Regions from separate parts of the Sodalis sp. RH14 genome, predicted to be linked through region 2. Evidence: predicted binding sites of a transcription regulator. Region 2 holds the regulator's gene; the other holds the start of a gene.
The links. The regulator PurR, encoded in region 2, represses purine synthesis genes. The targets are predictions, from matches to a motif close to CANGCAAACGTTTGCNTG.

Region 1 (7,839 bases), 1.1 Mb from region 2:
GAAACCGGTCTGGTGGTGACGCCCTTCCTGCCCGGCGATTCGCTGCTGTTTGTCGCGGGCGCGCTGGCGGCCTTGCCGAGCAACAGCCTGGATGTGCATCTGATGGCGCTGCTGATGGCCGCCGCCGCGATATTGGGCGATGCGGTCAACTACACCATCGGGCGGCTGTTCGGTGAAAAACTGTTCAGTAATCCCCATTCCAGGATTTTCCGCCGCAGCTACCTGGACAAGACCCACCAGTTCTACGCGCGTCACGGTGGTAAAACCATTATCCTGGCCCGGTTTGTGCCGATTGTCAGGACGTTCGCGCCCTTCGTCGCCGGCATGGGACATATGTCCTATCGCCATTTCGCCCTGTTCAATATTACCGGCGGCGTCATATGGGTAGTCCTGTTTACCTATGCCGGTTACCTGTTCGGCGATCTGCCGGTGGTGCAGGAAAACTTGAAATTATTGATTGTCGCCATCATTCTGCTGTCTATCCTGCCCGGGGTGATTGAGGTATGGCGCCACAGGCGCGCCGCCGCCCGCAGATAAACGCGCGGGATTTGTCCGCGCCATGGATGATTTGTGAGCGACGGGCAGAGTTTTCTATCCCAACTCGTTGGCGGTTATGGTTTAATGGGCGACATTTTCAAAGGCTCTTCATCGCGCCGTCCAGGCGCGTTGAATAAGGCGGCGGCAAGACAACGACGGACGTCCTGCCGCGCCGCGGCCAAGGTATGAATAGCGGACTGGCGCTTGCCAGGTTCAAACAGAAAGGTTATCGATGAGCTGGATTGAACGAATACTTAACAAGAGCACTATCACCCCGGCGCGCAGGGCGAATATCCCCGAAGGCGTATGGACCAAGTGTGATAGCTGCGGGCAGGTACTCTACCGTGCCGAGCTTGAGCGCAACCTCGAGGTCTGCCCCAAATGCGATCATCATATGCGCATGACCGCCCGCGCCCGCCTGCATGCCTTTTTGGATAAAGGCAGCGAGGTGGAGCTGGGCAGCGAGCTGGAACCCCGGGATATCCTGAAGTTCAAGGACTCGAAAAAATACAAAGACCGCCTGGCGGCGGCGCAAAAAGCCACCGATGAAAAAGACGCGCTGGTGGTAATGAAAGGCACCCTATACGCTATGCCGGTGGTCGCGGCGTCTTTTGAATTCGCCTTTATCGGCGGCTCTATGTCGTCGGTGGTCGGGGCGCGTTTTGTCCGTGCCGTCGAGCAGGCGCTGGAAGACGAATGCCCGCTGGTCTGCTTTTCCGCCAGCGGCGGCGCCCGTATGCAGGAAGCGCTGATATCGTTGATGCAGATGGCGAAAACCAGCGCCGCGCTGGCGAAGCTGCGCGCGCGCCGTTTGCCTTATATTTCGGTGCTTACCGATCCGACCATGGGCGGCGTATCCGCAAGTCTCGCCATGCTCGGCGATTTGAATATCGCCGAACCCAAGGCGCTGATAGGTTTTGCGGGGCCGCGCGTCATTGAACAAACGGTACGGGAAAAACTGCCGGCCGGGTTCCAGCGCAGCGAATTCCTGCTGGAGAAAGGCGCCATTGATATGATTATCCGCCGGCCGGAGATGCGCCTTAAACTGGCGGGACTGCTGGCCAAAATGACCGGCAGGCCGCAGCCGGAAGCGGAACATTCCCATGAGGCGAGGCCTGAGACGATCCACGAAGAGCGTCCGGACGAAGTCTGAGGACGGGGCCTATGGAAAACCTTGTTGCTCCACAAGCCACCTCGCCGCTGGCGGCGTGGCTGCATTATCTTGAACGCCTGCACGCCAAGACCATCGACCTCGGCCTGGATCGGGTAGGCCTGGTCGCCGCCGATATGGCGCTGCTGCGTCCCGCCCCCCGGGTTATTACCGTCGCGGGCACCAACGGCAAAGGCACCACCTGCCGGCTGATCGAGGCGGTATTGCTGGCCGCGGGATTCAAGGTCGGCGTCTACAGCTCTCCCCATCTGCTGCATTATACCGAACGGGTGCGCATCCAGGGGCGGGAACTGCCCGAGGCGCAGCACAGCGCGGCCATGGCGGCGGTTGAAGCGGGGCGCGGCGCCACTTCGCTAAGTTATTTCGAGTTCGGCACCCTGGCGGCCTTTTGGCTGTTCAAGCAGGCGCAGCTGGACGTGGCGGTGCTCGAGGTCGGCCTGGGCGGGCGGCTGGATGCCACCAATATCGTTGATGCCGATGTGGCGGTGATCACCAGCATCGCCCTTGATCATACCGAACTGCTGGGGCCGGATCGCGAGAGTATCGGCCGGGAAAAAGCCGGTATCCTGCGGGCGGGCCGCCCGGCTGTGGTCGGCGAACCGGATCGACCCGCCTCAATCGACAGCACGGCGCTCGCCGTGGGCGCGCTGCTGTACTGCCGCGATCGCGACTGGCGCTTCAGCCGGGACGGCGATACCTGGGACTGGCGCGACCAGCAGTCGGCGCTGACCGGATTGCCGCTGCCGCTGATTCCGCTGGAAAATGCCGCCACCGCCCTTGCGGCGCTCCGGCGTTTTCCCCTGCCGGTCTCCGACCAGGCCATCCGCCGGGGACTCGCCGAGGCGTCCCTGCCGGGCCGTTTCCAGGTCGTCGGCCAACGGCCGCTGCGCATCCTGGATGTGGCGCATAATCCACACGCCGCCGGGTATCTGGCGCAACGGCTGGCAACCCTGAAAATCCGGGGGAAAGTGCGCGCCGTGGTGGGCATGCTGGCCGACAAGGATATTGCCGGCACCCTGGGCTGCCTGCGCGGGCAGGTGGCTGAATGGTATTGCGCCACCCTGATTGACGCGCGCGGCGCTACCGCGGCGCGGCTGGCGGCCCATCTCGATCATGCCCGGCAATTTGACGATGTGGCCTCGGCCTGGCGACAGGCGTTGCAGGATGCCGACGCCGATGACTGCGTGCTGGTGTTTGGTTCATTTCATACCGTGGCGCCGATCGTTGCGATAACAGACCCGGAGAAAGAACGTGGCGAGTAAGTTTCAAAACCGCTTGGTGGGAACCATCATCATCGTCGCCTTGGGGGTTATTGTCCTGCCCGGGCTGCTGGATGGCAAAAAAAAGCACTACCAGGACGAGTTTGCCGCTATTCCCCTGGTGCCTAAACCCGGCGACAGCGACGAGGCGGATGCCTCGCCGCAGGCCAACCAGGCCCTGCCCAGCCAGCCGCCGGAAGGCGCGGGGGCGGCGGTAGAGCAGGCCAGCCAGGCGCCGGATGCGGACGACTCCGACACGCCGGACGCCCCGCAGCCAGCGTCGCCGCCGGTGAAGGCAGCGCCCAAGGCCCCGCCGCGCGAGACGGTAAAGGCCGCACCGGCCAAACCCACCGCCGCCGCGCGCCAGGAGCCGGTCAAACCCACCGCGCGGCCTGAGCAAGCCAAACCCGTCGCCGCGCCCGCGCCGCGCGTGGAACCGGCCAAGCCGGCCGCGAAGCCCGAGGCCCGCACGGAAATCGCCGAGGCCAAACCCGTTGCGCCGCGCACGGACGCGGCCCCTGAAGCCAAACCGGTCGCCGCGCCTAAGCCGGTGGAAAAGGAAACCCCGGAACAGGCGCCACAGGGACAAGCCTGGGTAGTGCAGCTCGGGGCGCTGAAAAACGCGACCAAGGTAACTGAAATTGTCGGCAAGCTGCGCTTGTCCGGTTACCGGGTCTATACCGTGCCGTCGACGCCGGTGGCGGGGCAGATTACACGCATTTTCGTCGGGCCGGACGCATCGAAGCAAAAGCTGCAAAGCTCGCTGCCTGAAATGAACCAGCTCAGCGGCCTGAGCGGCCAGCTGCGGGCTTACCAGCCCCGGTAATAGATATGCGGTAGGCCCGCTAGCACCGTCCTTGCACAGGGCGTGTTAAAGGGAGAGCGTGCCAATGGGGTCGAATCGGGCGTGGTGTTCCCGCCCGACCGAGCGCCCCATGGCGCGGCAGGCCCGCTAGCACCGTCCTTGCACAAGGCGTGTTAAAGGAAGAGCGTGCCAATGGGGTCGAATCGGGCGTGGTGTTCCCGCCCGACCGAGCGCCCCATGGCGCGGTAGGCCCGCTAGCACCGTCCTTGCACAAGGCGTGTTAAAGGAAGAGCGTGCCAATGGGGTCGAATCGGGCGTGGTGTTCCCGCCCGACCGAGCGCCCCATGGCGCGGCAGGCCCGCTAGCACCGTCCTTGCACAGGGCGTGTTAAAGGGAGAGCGTGCCAATGGGGTCGAATCGGGCGTGGTGTTCCCGCCCGACCGAGCGCCCCATGGCGCGGTAGGCCCGCTAGCACCGTCCTTGCACAAGGCGTGTTAAAGGGAGAGCGTGCCGTCGCCGGCCTATCTTCCTGCGGCGATTGGCTTTTTTTAATCGCCGTTATTTATTTAACTTTGGGCAGGAATTCCGCTGCGCAAACGTTTTCGTTTTCTGATAGAATTCGCCGCGAACCAGCTTCGGGGCGGATGACCAAGGGATGCATGCATGATCTGGGTTGATTACGTCATTATTGGCATCATCGTATTTTCTGCTCTGATAAGTCTGATTCGCGGGTTTATACGTGAAGCATTATCATTAGTGACATGGGCATGTGCGTTTTTTGTGGCCAGCCACTATTATGTTTATCTTGCTATCTATTTTACCCGCTTTGAAGATCAGCTGGTTCGTAACGGTATCGCGATTGCCTTGCTGTTCGTGGCTACCCTGATCGTCGGGGCAATCGTCAACTACGTGATTGGCTCTCTGGTGGAGCGGACCGGTTTATCCGGCACCGACCGCGTGTTGGGCGTCTGTTTCGGCGCACTCAGGGGCATACTGGTCGTATCGGCCATGCTATTCTTCCTGGATACCTTCACCGGCTTCTCCCAGAGCGCGGACTGGCAGCAGTCCCAGCTTATACCGCAATTCAGCGGTATTATCAGATGGTTCTTCGACTATCTGCAAAGCACGTCGAGTTTCTTACCCAAGCATCTCACGCTTCGGTAACGCTGATGAGGAAATGACATTATGTGCGGTATTGTCGGTATCGCCGGATTTATGCCGGTCAACCAGTCGATTTATGACGCGTTAACGGTGCTCCAGCACCGTGGGCAGGATGCCGCAGGCATCGTCACCATTGATGCATTGGATTGCTTTCGCCTGCGCAAAGCCAATGGCCTGGTGAAGGATGTATTTGAAGCACGCCACATGCAGCGTTTGCAGGGGACCATGGGCATCGGCCATGTACGTTACCCCACCGCCGGCAGTTCCAGCGCCTCCGAGGCGCAACCCTTCTATGTCAATTCCCCGTTCGGCATCACCCTGGCGCATAACGGCAACCTGACCAACGCCCACGAATTACGCAAAAAATTATTCGAAAAAGGACGCCGGCATATCAATACCACGTCCGATTCGGAAATCTTGCTGAATATCCTGGCCAGCGAACTGGACCGCTTCCCGGACTACCCGCTGGAAGCCGATGATATCTTCGCGGCGGTTGCGGCCACCCACCAGCAGATCCGCGGCGCCTATGCCGTGGTCGGCATGATTATCGGCCATGGCCTGATTGCGTTTCGCGATCCGAACGGCATCCGCCCCCTGGTTATCGGCAAGCGCACCCTCGCCGACGGACGCAACGAATACATGGTGGCTTCCGAAAGCGTGGCGCTTGATACGCTGGACTTTGAGTTCCTGCGCGACGTGGCGCCGGGCGAGGCGGTGTATATCACTGAAGCGGGCCAACTGTTCACCCGCCAGTGCGCCGAAAACCCCCAAAGCCATCCGTGCCTGTTCGAATATGTCTATTTTGCCCGCCCGGATTCCTTTATCGATAAAATTTCGGTCTACAGCGCCCGCGTGCGCATGGGGCAAAAACTGGGCGAAAAAATCGCCCGTGAATGGGAAGACCTGGATATCGACGTGGTGATCCCCATCCCGGAAACATCCTGCGATATCGCGCTCGAAATCGCCCGCATCCTCAACCTGCCTTACCGCCAGGGTTTTGTAAAAAACCGCTACGTGGGCCGTACCTTTATCATGCCCGGCCAGCAGGTGCGCCGCCAATCGGTACGCCGCAAACTCAACGCCAACCGCGCCGAGTTCCGCGATAAAAACGTACTGCTGGTGGACGACTCCATCGTGCGCGGCACCACGTCCGAACAGATCGTGGAAATGGCGCGCGAAGCCGGGGCGCGTAATGTCTACCTGGCCTCCGCGGCGCCGGAAATCCGTTTCCCCAATGTCTACGGCATTGATATGCCAAGCGCCACCGAACTGATTGCCCACGGCCGCGAAGTGGACGAAATCCGCGCGCTGATTGGCGCGGACGCGCTGATCTTCCAGGACCTCGGCGACCTCGAGGCGGCGGTGCGGGAAGATAACCCGGATGTGGTACAATTTGAATCCTCGGTATTTAACGGTATTTACGTCACCAAGGATGTCGACCAGCGTTATCTCGACTATCTTGAATCGTTACGCAACGACGACGTCAAAGCCGTCCAGCGCCAAAACGAAGTCGAAAACCTGGAGATGTATAACGAAGGGTGAGGGGCGCAACCCGCACCGATCCCCCGGCGGTTAACCGGTAGACGATATATGCACCCGGGCGGTAACACGCGCCGGGTGTTTTTATTATGGGCGGCGCCGATCCATCCGGCGTCCGCGACAGGGAGAACTGACATGAAACGACTGATCGTCGGCATTACCGGCGCCAGCGGCGCCATTTATGGCATCAGGCTGCTGCAGGTGCTCAAGGCGCTGGACGGCATTGAAACCCATCTGGTGCTGAGCAACGCCGCGCGCCAGACGCTGGCCCTTGAAACCGATTACAGCGTGCGCGATTTGCAGGCCCTGGCGGATGAGTTCCACGATTGCCGCGACATTGCCGCCAATATCAGCTCCGGCTCCTTCCACACCGCCGGCATGGTGATTCTGCCCTGTTCAATGAAAACCCTGTCGGCCATCGTCAACAGCTACAGCGACAGCCTGCTCACGCGTGCGGCCGACGTGGTGTTAAAAGAGCGGCGCACCCTGGTGCTGGGCGTGCGCGAAACGCCGCTGCACGTGGGCCATCTGCGGCTGATGACCGCCGCCGCGGAAATGGGCGCCGTCATCATGCCGCCGGTGCCGGCGTTTTATCACCGTCCCGTCACCCTGCACGACGTGGTCGACCAGACCGTCAACCGGGTGCTGGACCAATTCGATATCGCGCTGCCGCAGGACCTGTTCCAGCGCTGGCAGGGCGCTAACTGACGGTGAAAATCCTGCCGGATTTATTCGCGGGATGTGAAGCCGCCGGCATTTTTATAGGTTGTTTCCAGCATAGCGACGCAACCTGATGGCGCGTTCTGATAACATTGCACCAATAGTGATCAGGCTGTGTTTTTTTATGGTGCAGCCGCCCCGCGGCACCCGCCCTGACGCTATGCCCTCAGGCTGGAAACGGCGCGGGTTCGCCCCGGCCCGGGTAGTAAATAAGCAGGTCAGCCGGTTTTGTGCGCAGGTGGTCGGGCTATTGGCCACTCGCGCTGAAATGGCACGAAAAGTGCAACTCATTCCGCTGAAAACATCACGGTGTGTGCCTAATTAAAATTATTCCGAGGGTAATGTATGAATAAGCTGGTTAAAGTCCTTCCTCTGGTATTTGCTCTGGCCGCTGCCGGCAGCGCGTATGCCGCCGTGCCCAAAAATATTAAAATCGGCACCGATCCCACCTATGCGCCGTTCGAATCGAAAAATGCCAGCGGCGAACTGGTTGGTTTTGATATTGACCTCGCCAAAGAGCTTTGCAAACGTATCCAGGCTAAATGCACCTTTGTGGAAAGTGATTTCGACGCCCTGATCCCCTCGCTGAAAGCGAAAAAAATCGACGCCATCATCTCCTCGCTTTCCATCACTGAAAAACGCGAACA
Region 2 (7,839 bases):
CAAGTCGCGCCAAATCAGATCCTAATGGCGATTCCAATTCTCTCTCCTTATAATTAAGCTGATTAAGCTTGTTCCCTGGATTCCCATCCATTCTAATGGGTGGAATGGCAAATTACAAATATATATATATGAATAAGGTTGAAGTTAAGTTGAGCTAGATGTAATACCCATGTTGTTCCTTTGAAATATGGGACAGCACCGCTGAGCGCATTACTCCTTGCCGGTCGTCAGCCTTGACGAGGGTTGCGGCCCTTCATTGCGTAAAACTTTCCGCTTAGTATAGGGTAAGCGTTGGAAACCTCATATAATCCGTCCCTGGCACTGGTTGCCCCGGCATTCTCACATCAACGCCTATAGTATGCCAAGCGGATTATTCATGACTGTATCACTATTATTGTCATTCATCGTGATTTATTGTTAATTTAAGTTAAATGAAGACATAACAAATATCATTATGTCATGTATTCGGTCTAATAATGTAATAACAATATATAAATAACAAGTTATTAGCGTGCATATTAATAATTAACTATGAGTGCCGGGGTTGTGATAATCGCCATCCCGACGTTCAAGATACTCAGTGGAATAAGGTTGCACGCCTGCGGGGTGTTAAAAAAGCGAGGGCTGTTCCGGACCTGCGGGTTCAGCGGGCGTGCTCTTGCCGGCCCGCAGCTGGCGCAGGTAGCGTTGATGACATAGCCGCAGCACTTCGCGCTTTTGGCCGTCGTTCATCGTGATCCAGTCGAAACGTTCCTGGCGGGAGCGCAGGCAGCCACGGCAAAAGCCACGGTCATCGGATTGGCAGACGCCGCGGCAAGGACTGGTTATGATGAAAAACTCAAGCTGTTCCGGCACGTGCCCTCCTGTTTAACTTTTATTGAAGACGTTATTTCACCGGCTGGCAAGCTTATGACGGCAAAAATCGCTTGCCCGGGGGAAATCGCGCGGTTCTCCGGCCGCCAGGGCAAGCAAGGCAGGAGTATTTCTCCTCCACCGCGCCGAAGGTCTGGGATATACTGTTAAACCACGATCTCACCAAAGGCGATGGATAAACCGTCGTCATTGTCTATAGAGGATATCATGCGCCTGCTTCATACCATGCTCCGCGTCACCGATTTACAGCAATCAATTGATTTTTATACAAAAATACTGGGAATGCGCCTACTGCGCACCAGCGAAAATACGGAGTACAAATACACCCTGGCCTTTGTCGGCTACACCGAGGAGACGGAAGGCGCGGTGATTGAATTGACCTATAACTGGGGCGTCGATAGCTACGAGCTGGGCACCGCCTATGGCCATATCGCGCTCGGGGTTGACGATGTGGCCGCTACCTGCGACCGCATTCGCCAGGCCGGCGGCAAGGTGACCCGCGAAGCGGGACCGGTCAAGGGCGGCACGACGGTTATCGCCTTTATCGAAGATCCCGATGGTTATAAAATCGAGTTGATTGAACAAAAACATGCCGGCAAGGGCCTGGGCAGATAAAGTACCAGCCCGGCCCCGCCAAATCCGCTCTCCTGGGGAGAAGGGAGCGGATTCGCCATGCATCCGGCGCTAAAATTTGCCATAATGCGGGCTGTTTTCCTTAAAAATTAAGAACAGGCATGGCTGAACTTGATGATGTAAATACCCTTCGCGGCCGTTTTCGCGGCTTTTATCCAGTGGTCATCGATATTGAATCCGCGGGCTTTAACGCCGCAACCGACGCCTTGCTCGAAATCGCCGCCGTCACCCTCAACATGGACGATGAAGGCTGGCTGGTCACCGACCAATGCCTGCATTTCCATGTCGAGCCTTTTCCCGGCGCGCAACTGCAGCCGGAAGCCCTGGCCTTTAACGGTATCGACCCGACCAACCCGCTGCGCGGCGCGGTGAGCGAGTACGAGGCGCTGCATGAAATTTTCAAAATGGTGCGCAAAGGCATTAAGGATCGGGGCTGCAACCGCGCGATTATCGTCGCGCACAATGCCGGGTTTGACCACGGATTTCTTATGGCGGCGGCCGGACGGGCGGCATTAAAGCGTAATCCTTTCCATCCGTTTGCCACCTTCGACACCGCTGCTCTCAGCGGGCTGGTGCTGGGCCAGACGGTGTTGGCCAAAGCCTGCGCGGCCGGAGGCATCGAATTTGACGCCGGCCAGGCGCATTCCGCGCTCTATGACACCGAACGCACCGCTGAATTATTTTGTGAGCTGGTTAATCGCTGGAAACGTCTCGGCGGCTGGCCTGTTCCCCCCGTCGGCGAGCCTGCCGCCGGCGAGCACGCCTAGCCGATGCTTGCGTCCGGCGGTTAAAAACCCCCGCCGCAAGGGGCGGGGGTTATCCGCAGGCGTCCCGGGGAACTCAGGAAGGGGTCTGGTTTTCCTGGGAGTTGTATTTTACCGCGGTCTCTTTGATCAACGGTTGCAACTCGCCGTGCTGATACATTTCGATAATGATATCGCAGCCGCCGACCAGTTCGCCGTCCACCCACAGCTGTGGGAAGGTCGGCCAGTTGGCGAATTTCGGCAACTCGGCGCGAATATCGGGATTTTGCAGGACATCCACATACGCGAAACGCTCACCACAGGCGGAAAGCGCCTGTACTGCCTGTGCGGAAAAACCGCAGCCGGGCAATTTTGGCGAGCCTTTCATATAAAGAAGAATCGGGTTCTCAGCTATCTGCTGCTGAATTTTTTCAATCGTCGTCATTGTCTCGCTTCCTCAAGCCAGCATCTGGCCTTATCTGCACTGTGCGGGATTACACGCAGTCTCTTCATTTTAGCCACTACCGGCTAAACAAATAAACGTTTTTTTGCCGGCCCGCGCGGTAAAGGCGCGTCAATTCACTCCCGGCCCGCCCACGTAGGACAGGCAATACTATCACTGTAGCGGCTTTTACCCCCTGCCGCCGAACAAAACGGGCTGAAACATTCGGTGCACACCCTCAAAATATGTTGAATAAAGCGCCGCTGAACGCTGTTAAATGCAGCAAAATCGAACTTATTCACGTTTATACACAATAAGTAGTGAATTGATGATGCAATGACGAGGTAAATAGCTTAAATTCCTGTGAGGTGTTGATAACCCCCTATTTTGGGCCACATAAGGATAGCGTTTATCATGCGTTTATGCTTTACGCTTTTTGTGTTGCTTTTTACCCAGTTGTTTTTGAACCTGGCACATGCCGCGCCGAGCGCCGGCGTCAATGCCGATCAGCGCAAATCCCAGGCAGCGGCGGCAAAAACCGGCGACCGGCGCAAACGCAAACCGGTAAAAATAGCCAAGAAAAGCAAACCTGTCGCCAGCGCGCCCGCCGTCAGTGAAAAAGCCAGCATTAAAAAATCGCCGGAACCGGCGCATGAAAAAGCCGGCGTGAAACGGCCTTTGGAACCCGCGGTGGCGAAAACCGGCGCGAAGAAAAGCAAAACGTCCCCTCTTGCCAAGGCATCAAAAACCACGGCGACGAAAAAAATAGCCTCCTTCACTCCGCCGAAAAAAGGCTATAAAAAAGGTTACGGCCGGCACCGGATGATAAAAGATCAGGCGGCGGTAGAACTGGTGGCCAACGATCAGCCGATAAAGATGAGCGAGAGCCATAAGAAACGCTACCAGACCGCCAAGCTTACCGCCATGAATAAACTCCTCTCCCAAATGGGCAAGCCTTACCGTTGGGGCGGCATGTCGCCTAATACCGGCTTTGACTGCAGCGGCCTGATTTATTACGCCTACAAGGATGTGGTACGCATCCATATGCCGCGCACCGCCAACGAAATGTACCACCTGCGCGACGCAGCGCCGGTTAAGAAAGACGAGCTGGAAAGCGGCGACCTGGTCTTTTTCCATATTTCCAATCGCGGCGCGGCGGATCACGTCGGCGTCTATCTTGGCAATGGTCGCTTTATCCAGTCGCCCCGCACCGGCAGCGATATCCGTATCAGCTATCTGAGTGAGGATTATTGGCAGGATCATTACGTGGGCGCCCGCCGGGTGGTCACGCCGAAAAATATCCGCTGAAGGCGCGCCGGAAAAAAAAGAGGAGCCAAGGCTCCTCTTTTTTATATCTGAACCGAGAGGGTGTCAGTTCATGACGGCGGTAAAGCTGAAGACAATAATCACCAGCAGCGAGAACACCGTGGTCAGTAACGACATTTTTAAATCGCTGTCCATTCTATCTCCTTAACGTAAACCAGGGCGCCGGCCTTATCCACCGGCCCGCAGAGCAGTTATCGTCAGTTTGCCATAACAGCGATGAAAAAGCTTGCTCCCAACCTGTAGCCGCCACATTTAACACTTTCACTTTGGCGCGGGATGAACGAAAATTAACGGTTAATTCCACAGCGTCGGAAAGTGCTTGCGCCTTCGACAGACATTATTCCAGCCAGGGCGTACGGGAGTATCAAAGGCATGGCAACCATTAAAGATGTGGCAAAACGCGCTAATGTATCGACAACCACCGTTTCGCATGTGATCAATAAAACCCGTTTTGTTGCGCAAGACACTCAAATTGCCGTGCTGGACGCCATTAAACAACTGCATTATTCACCCAGCGCCGTGGCGCGCAGCCTGAAGGTCAATCGCACCAAGTCCATCGGCCTGCTCGCCAGCACCAGCGAGGCGCCCTATTTCGCCGAAATTATCGAGGCGATTGAGCACCATTGCTTTGCTCGCGGTTATACCCTGATATTGTGCAATTCGCACAATGATCTCGAAAAACAGCGCGCCTATCTGGCGATGCTGGCGCAAAAGCGCGTCGACGGCCTGCTGGTGATGTGCGCCGAGTATCCCGAAACGCTGCTGGATATGCTTGAGGAATATCAGCATATCCCCATGGTGGTCATGGATTGGGGTGAGGCTCGCCGTGATTTTACCGACACCATTATCGATAACGCCTTTGCCGGCGGTTATATGGCGACGCAATATTTGCTTAAACGCGGCCATCGCGCCATCGGCGCCATTCCCGGACAGCTGGCGCGCAACACCGGCGGCGGCCGCCACCGCGGCTATCTGCATGCCATGGCGGAGGCCGGCATCCCGTTAAACGACCGCTGGATTGTGCAAGGCAATTTCGAGCCTGAATCCGGCTACCTGGCGATGAAACAAATCCTGGCGCAAACGCCGCGTCCCACCGCGGTCTTCTGCGGCGGCGACATTATGGCCATGGGCGCACTGTGCGCCATTAATGAAATGGGCCTGAGCGTACCTGAGGATATTTCTATCATCGGCTACGACAACGTGCGCAATTCGTGCTTTTTCAGCCCGGCGCTGACCACCATCCATCAGCCTAAAGAGGATTTGGGCGAGGCGGCGCTTACCATGCTGCTCGATAGGATTACCAGCAAACGCGAGAACGCCAAAACCATCGAAGTCCATCCGTCGCTGATTGAACGCCGTTCGGTCGCAGACGGTCCCTTCCCCGCTTAAGGCCACGCGCCAGGCCCGGGCAACGGGCTGGCGCCTCCAGGGTCTGTTGCTATGTAAAGCGCCGTCCGCCTCGGACACAAGATTTTTCATATAATGATCTCTGCGCAAAGAGTTATTGTTTCAGCGAGAAATCATTAAGTTATAATGGGAAATACATTAGCGCGTTAGCTATTGTCTAAATTAAAATGCAGGCTTATACTCAATATCGTTAACAATTATAACGAGTTGTCTAATAAATTTGTATAAAAGTATGTCGTGTTTTCCAACATGACATCACCCTTTTATAAAGCGCCCGGCTAAGTCGCAGTCTAAGGTTTACTTTATATTCCTCTGTTGATGGTGATACTTCAGACACCACGGATAACCGTGGATTCTTATAAAGCCCGCAGGCATGGTGAGTGCTTTTCCTGACGGGGCACTGCAGAAGAAAGGTGATGGAGAAGCTATGAGTTCCTCGTGCGTTGAAGACCTGAGCTTTCATGATAATGATTGGTACCGTATCGTCCATGAATTGCTCTCTGAAGCCGGTATTGAACTCAATGGTTCAAGACCATTTGATATCCGAATCAAGAATCCGGGATTTTTTAAGCGCGTATTGCAGGATGGATCTTTGGGATTGGGCGAGAGTTACATGGATGGCTGGTGGGAGTGTGAGCGGCTGGACATTTTTTTCCAGCGTGTTCTCAGGGCGGGTCTGGAGAATAAACTTCCGCATCATTTAAAAGATACCTTACGCATTGCCGCCGCCCGGCTGATGAACCTCCAGTCGCGCAAGCGGGCCTGGATCGTGGGCAAAGAACATTACGATTTGGGTAACGATCTGTTTGAAAAGATGCTCGATCCCTATATGCAATATTCCTGCGGCTACTGGAAACAGGCGACCACCCTCGAGGAAGCCCAGCAGGATAAGCTGAAGATGATTTGCGAAAAACTGCAGCTGCGACCCGGCCTGACGCTGCTGGACGTGGGCTGCGGCTGGGGCGGGCTTGCCGCCTACGCGGCCAGGAATTATGGCGTATCGGTACAGGGCGTCACTATCTCTGCCGAGCAGCAAAAGCTGGCGCAAACGCGCTGCGAGGGATTGGATGTCACCATTTTGCTGCAGGACTATCGCGATCTGGATATGCAATTTGACCGTATTGTTTCAGTCGGCATGTTCGAACACGTAGGCCCCAAGAATTACGCCACCTATTTCGACGTTATCGATCGCAACCTGAAACGGGATGGCCTGTTCCTGCTGCATACCATCGGCTCGAATATCACCGATATGAATGTCGACCCGTGGATTAATAAGTATATTTTCCCCAACGGCTGCCTGCCGTCGGTACAGCAAATTGCCCATGCCAGCGAAAAGCATTTTGTTATGGAAGACTGGCATAACTTCGGCTCTGATTACGACAAAACGCTCATGGCCTGGTATGAACGTTTTGTCGCCGCCTGGCCGGCGCTGTCCAACAAATACTCCGACCGTTTTTACCGTATGTTCAGTTATTACCTGAATGCCTGCGCGGGGGCATTCCGCGCGCGCAATATCCATTTATGGCAGGTATTATTCAGCCCGGAAGGCGTGGATGGCGGTATTCGCGTACCCCGTTAATACCATGGCACGCCAGGCCCTTTAACACCGCACTCAAGACAGGCGTGGTAAAGGGAGAGCGCGCCGATGGGGGCGATGCGGCCATCTCCTGGCCGCCAGAGTGCCCCATGGCACGCTAGGCCCGCCAACACCGCACTCAAGGCAGGCGTGTTAAAGGGAGAGCGCGCCGATGGGGTCGAAGCGGCCATCTCCTGGCCGCCAGAGCGCCCCATGGCACGCTAGGCCCGCCAACACCGCACTCAAGGCAGGCGTGTTAAAGGGTATTTAACGTCGCGGCAATCGCCGCTTCCCGCTGCGCCAGCACACGCTCCACCGTATCCACCACCGCCTGGGTCTGGGGATCGATTTCAATATTGATCCGCTGCCCCAGCCTTTTTTTACCCAACGTGGTGCGCATCAGGGTTTCCGGTATTAAATGCACGCAAAATTTATCGGCCGCCACCTCGCCGATAGTCAGGCTGATGCCGTCGATGCCGATATATCCTTTATACAGGACATATTTCATCAGCGCTTTGTCCGGCATTCTGAACCAAATCTGCCGATTATTTTCCGACGTCACGATTTTCACAATCTCGGCAGTGCACATGATATGCCCGGACATCACATGTCCGCCGATCTCGGCGTTAAAGGTGGCGGCGCGTTCTACGTTCACCTCATCCCCCACCTGCAGATCGCCCAGATTGGTCACCCGCAGCGTCTCTTTCATCAAATCAAACGCCACCACGTCGCCGTTAATGCCGCTTACCGTCAGGCAACAGCCGTTGTGCGCCACGGAGGCGCCCTCCTCCAGACCGGACAACATCGCCGCCGGCAGGGAAACGAAATGCGTGCGAAAA

Region 1: cvpA (colicin V production protein) is a predicted target of PurR. The motif match lies at 4,362-4,379, and genes of this name have one in related genera.

What each region holds. Positions count from the first base shown of each region.
Region 1 is NZ_CP178739.1:4,024,491-4,032,329, reverse strand. Features, by position in the region: gene ACL2XQ_RS18285 (DedA family protein) at 1-537, shown strand, start outside; gene accD (acetyl-CoA carboxylase, carboxyltransferase subunit beta) at 770-1,690, shown strand; gene folC (bifunctional tetrahydrofolate synthase/dihydrofolate synthase) at 1,702-2,970, shown strand; gene dedD (cell division protein DedD) at 2,960-3,793, shown strand; gene cvpA (colicin V production protein) at 4,436-4,936, shown strand; gene purF (amidophosphoribosyltransferase) at 4,958-6,475, shown strand; gene ACL2XQ_RS18255 (UbiX family flavin prenyltransferase) at 6,608-7,180, shown strand; gene argT (lysine/arginine/ornithine ABC transporter substrate-binding protein ArgT) at 7,538-7,839, shown strand, end outside.
Region 2 is NZ_CP178739.1:2,923,114-2,930,952, reverse strand. Features, by position in the region: gene slyA (transcriptional regulator SlyA) at 1-37, opposite strand, end outside; gene ACL2XQ_RS13375 (DUF1289 domain-containing protein) at 610-855, opposite strand; gene gloA (lactoylglutathione lyase) at 1,081-1,488, shown strand; gene rnt (ribonuclease T) at 1,608-2,273, shown strand; gene ACL2XQ_RS13360 (Grx4 family monothiol glutaredoxin) at 2,347-2,694, opposite strand; gene ACL2XQ_RS13355 (NlpC/P60 family protein) at 3,106-3,999, shown strand; gene ACL2XQ_RS13350 (YnhF family membrane protein) at 4,063-4,152, opposite strand; gene purR (HTH-type transcriptional repressor PurR) at 4,390-5,406, shown strand; gene cfa (cyclopropane fatty acyl phospholipid synthase) at 5,852-7,003, shown strand; gene ACL2XQ_RS13335 (riboflavin synthase subunit alpha) at 7,257-7,839, opposite strand, start outside.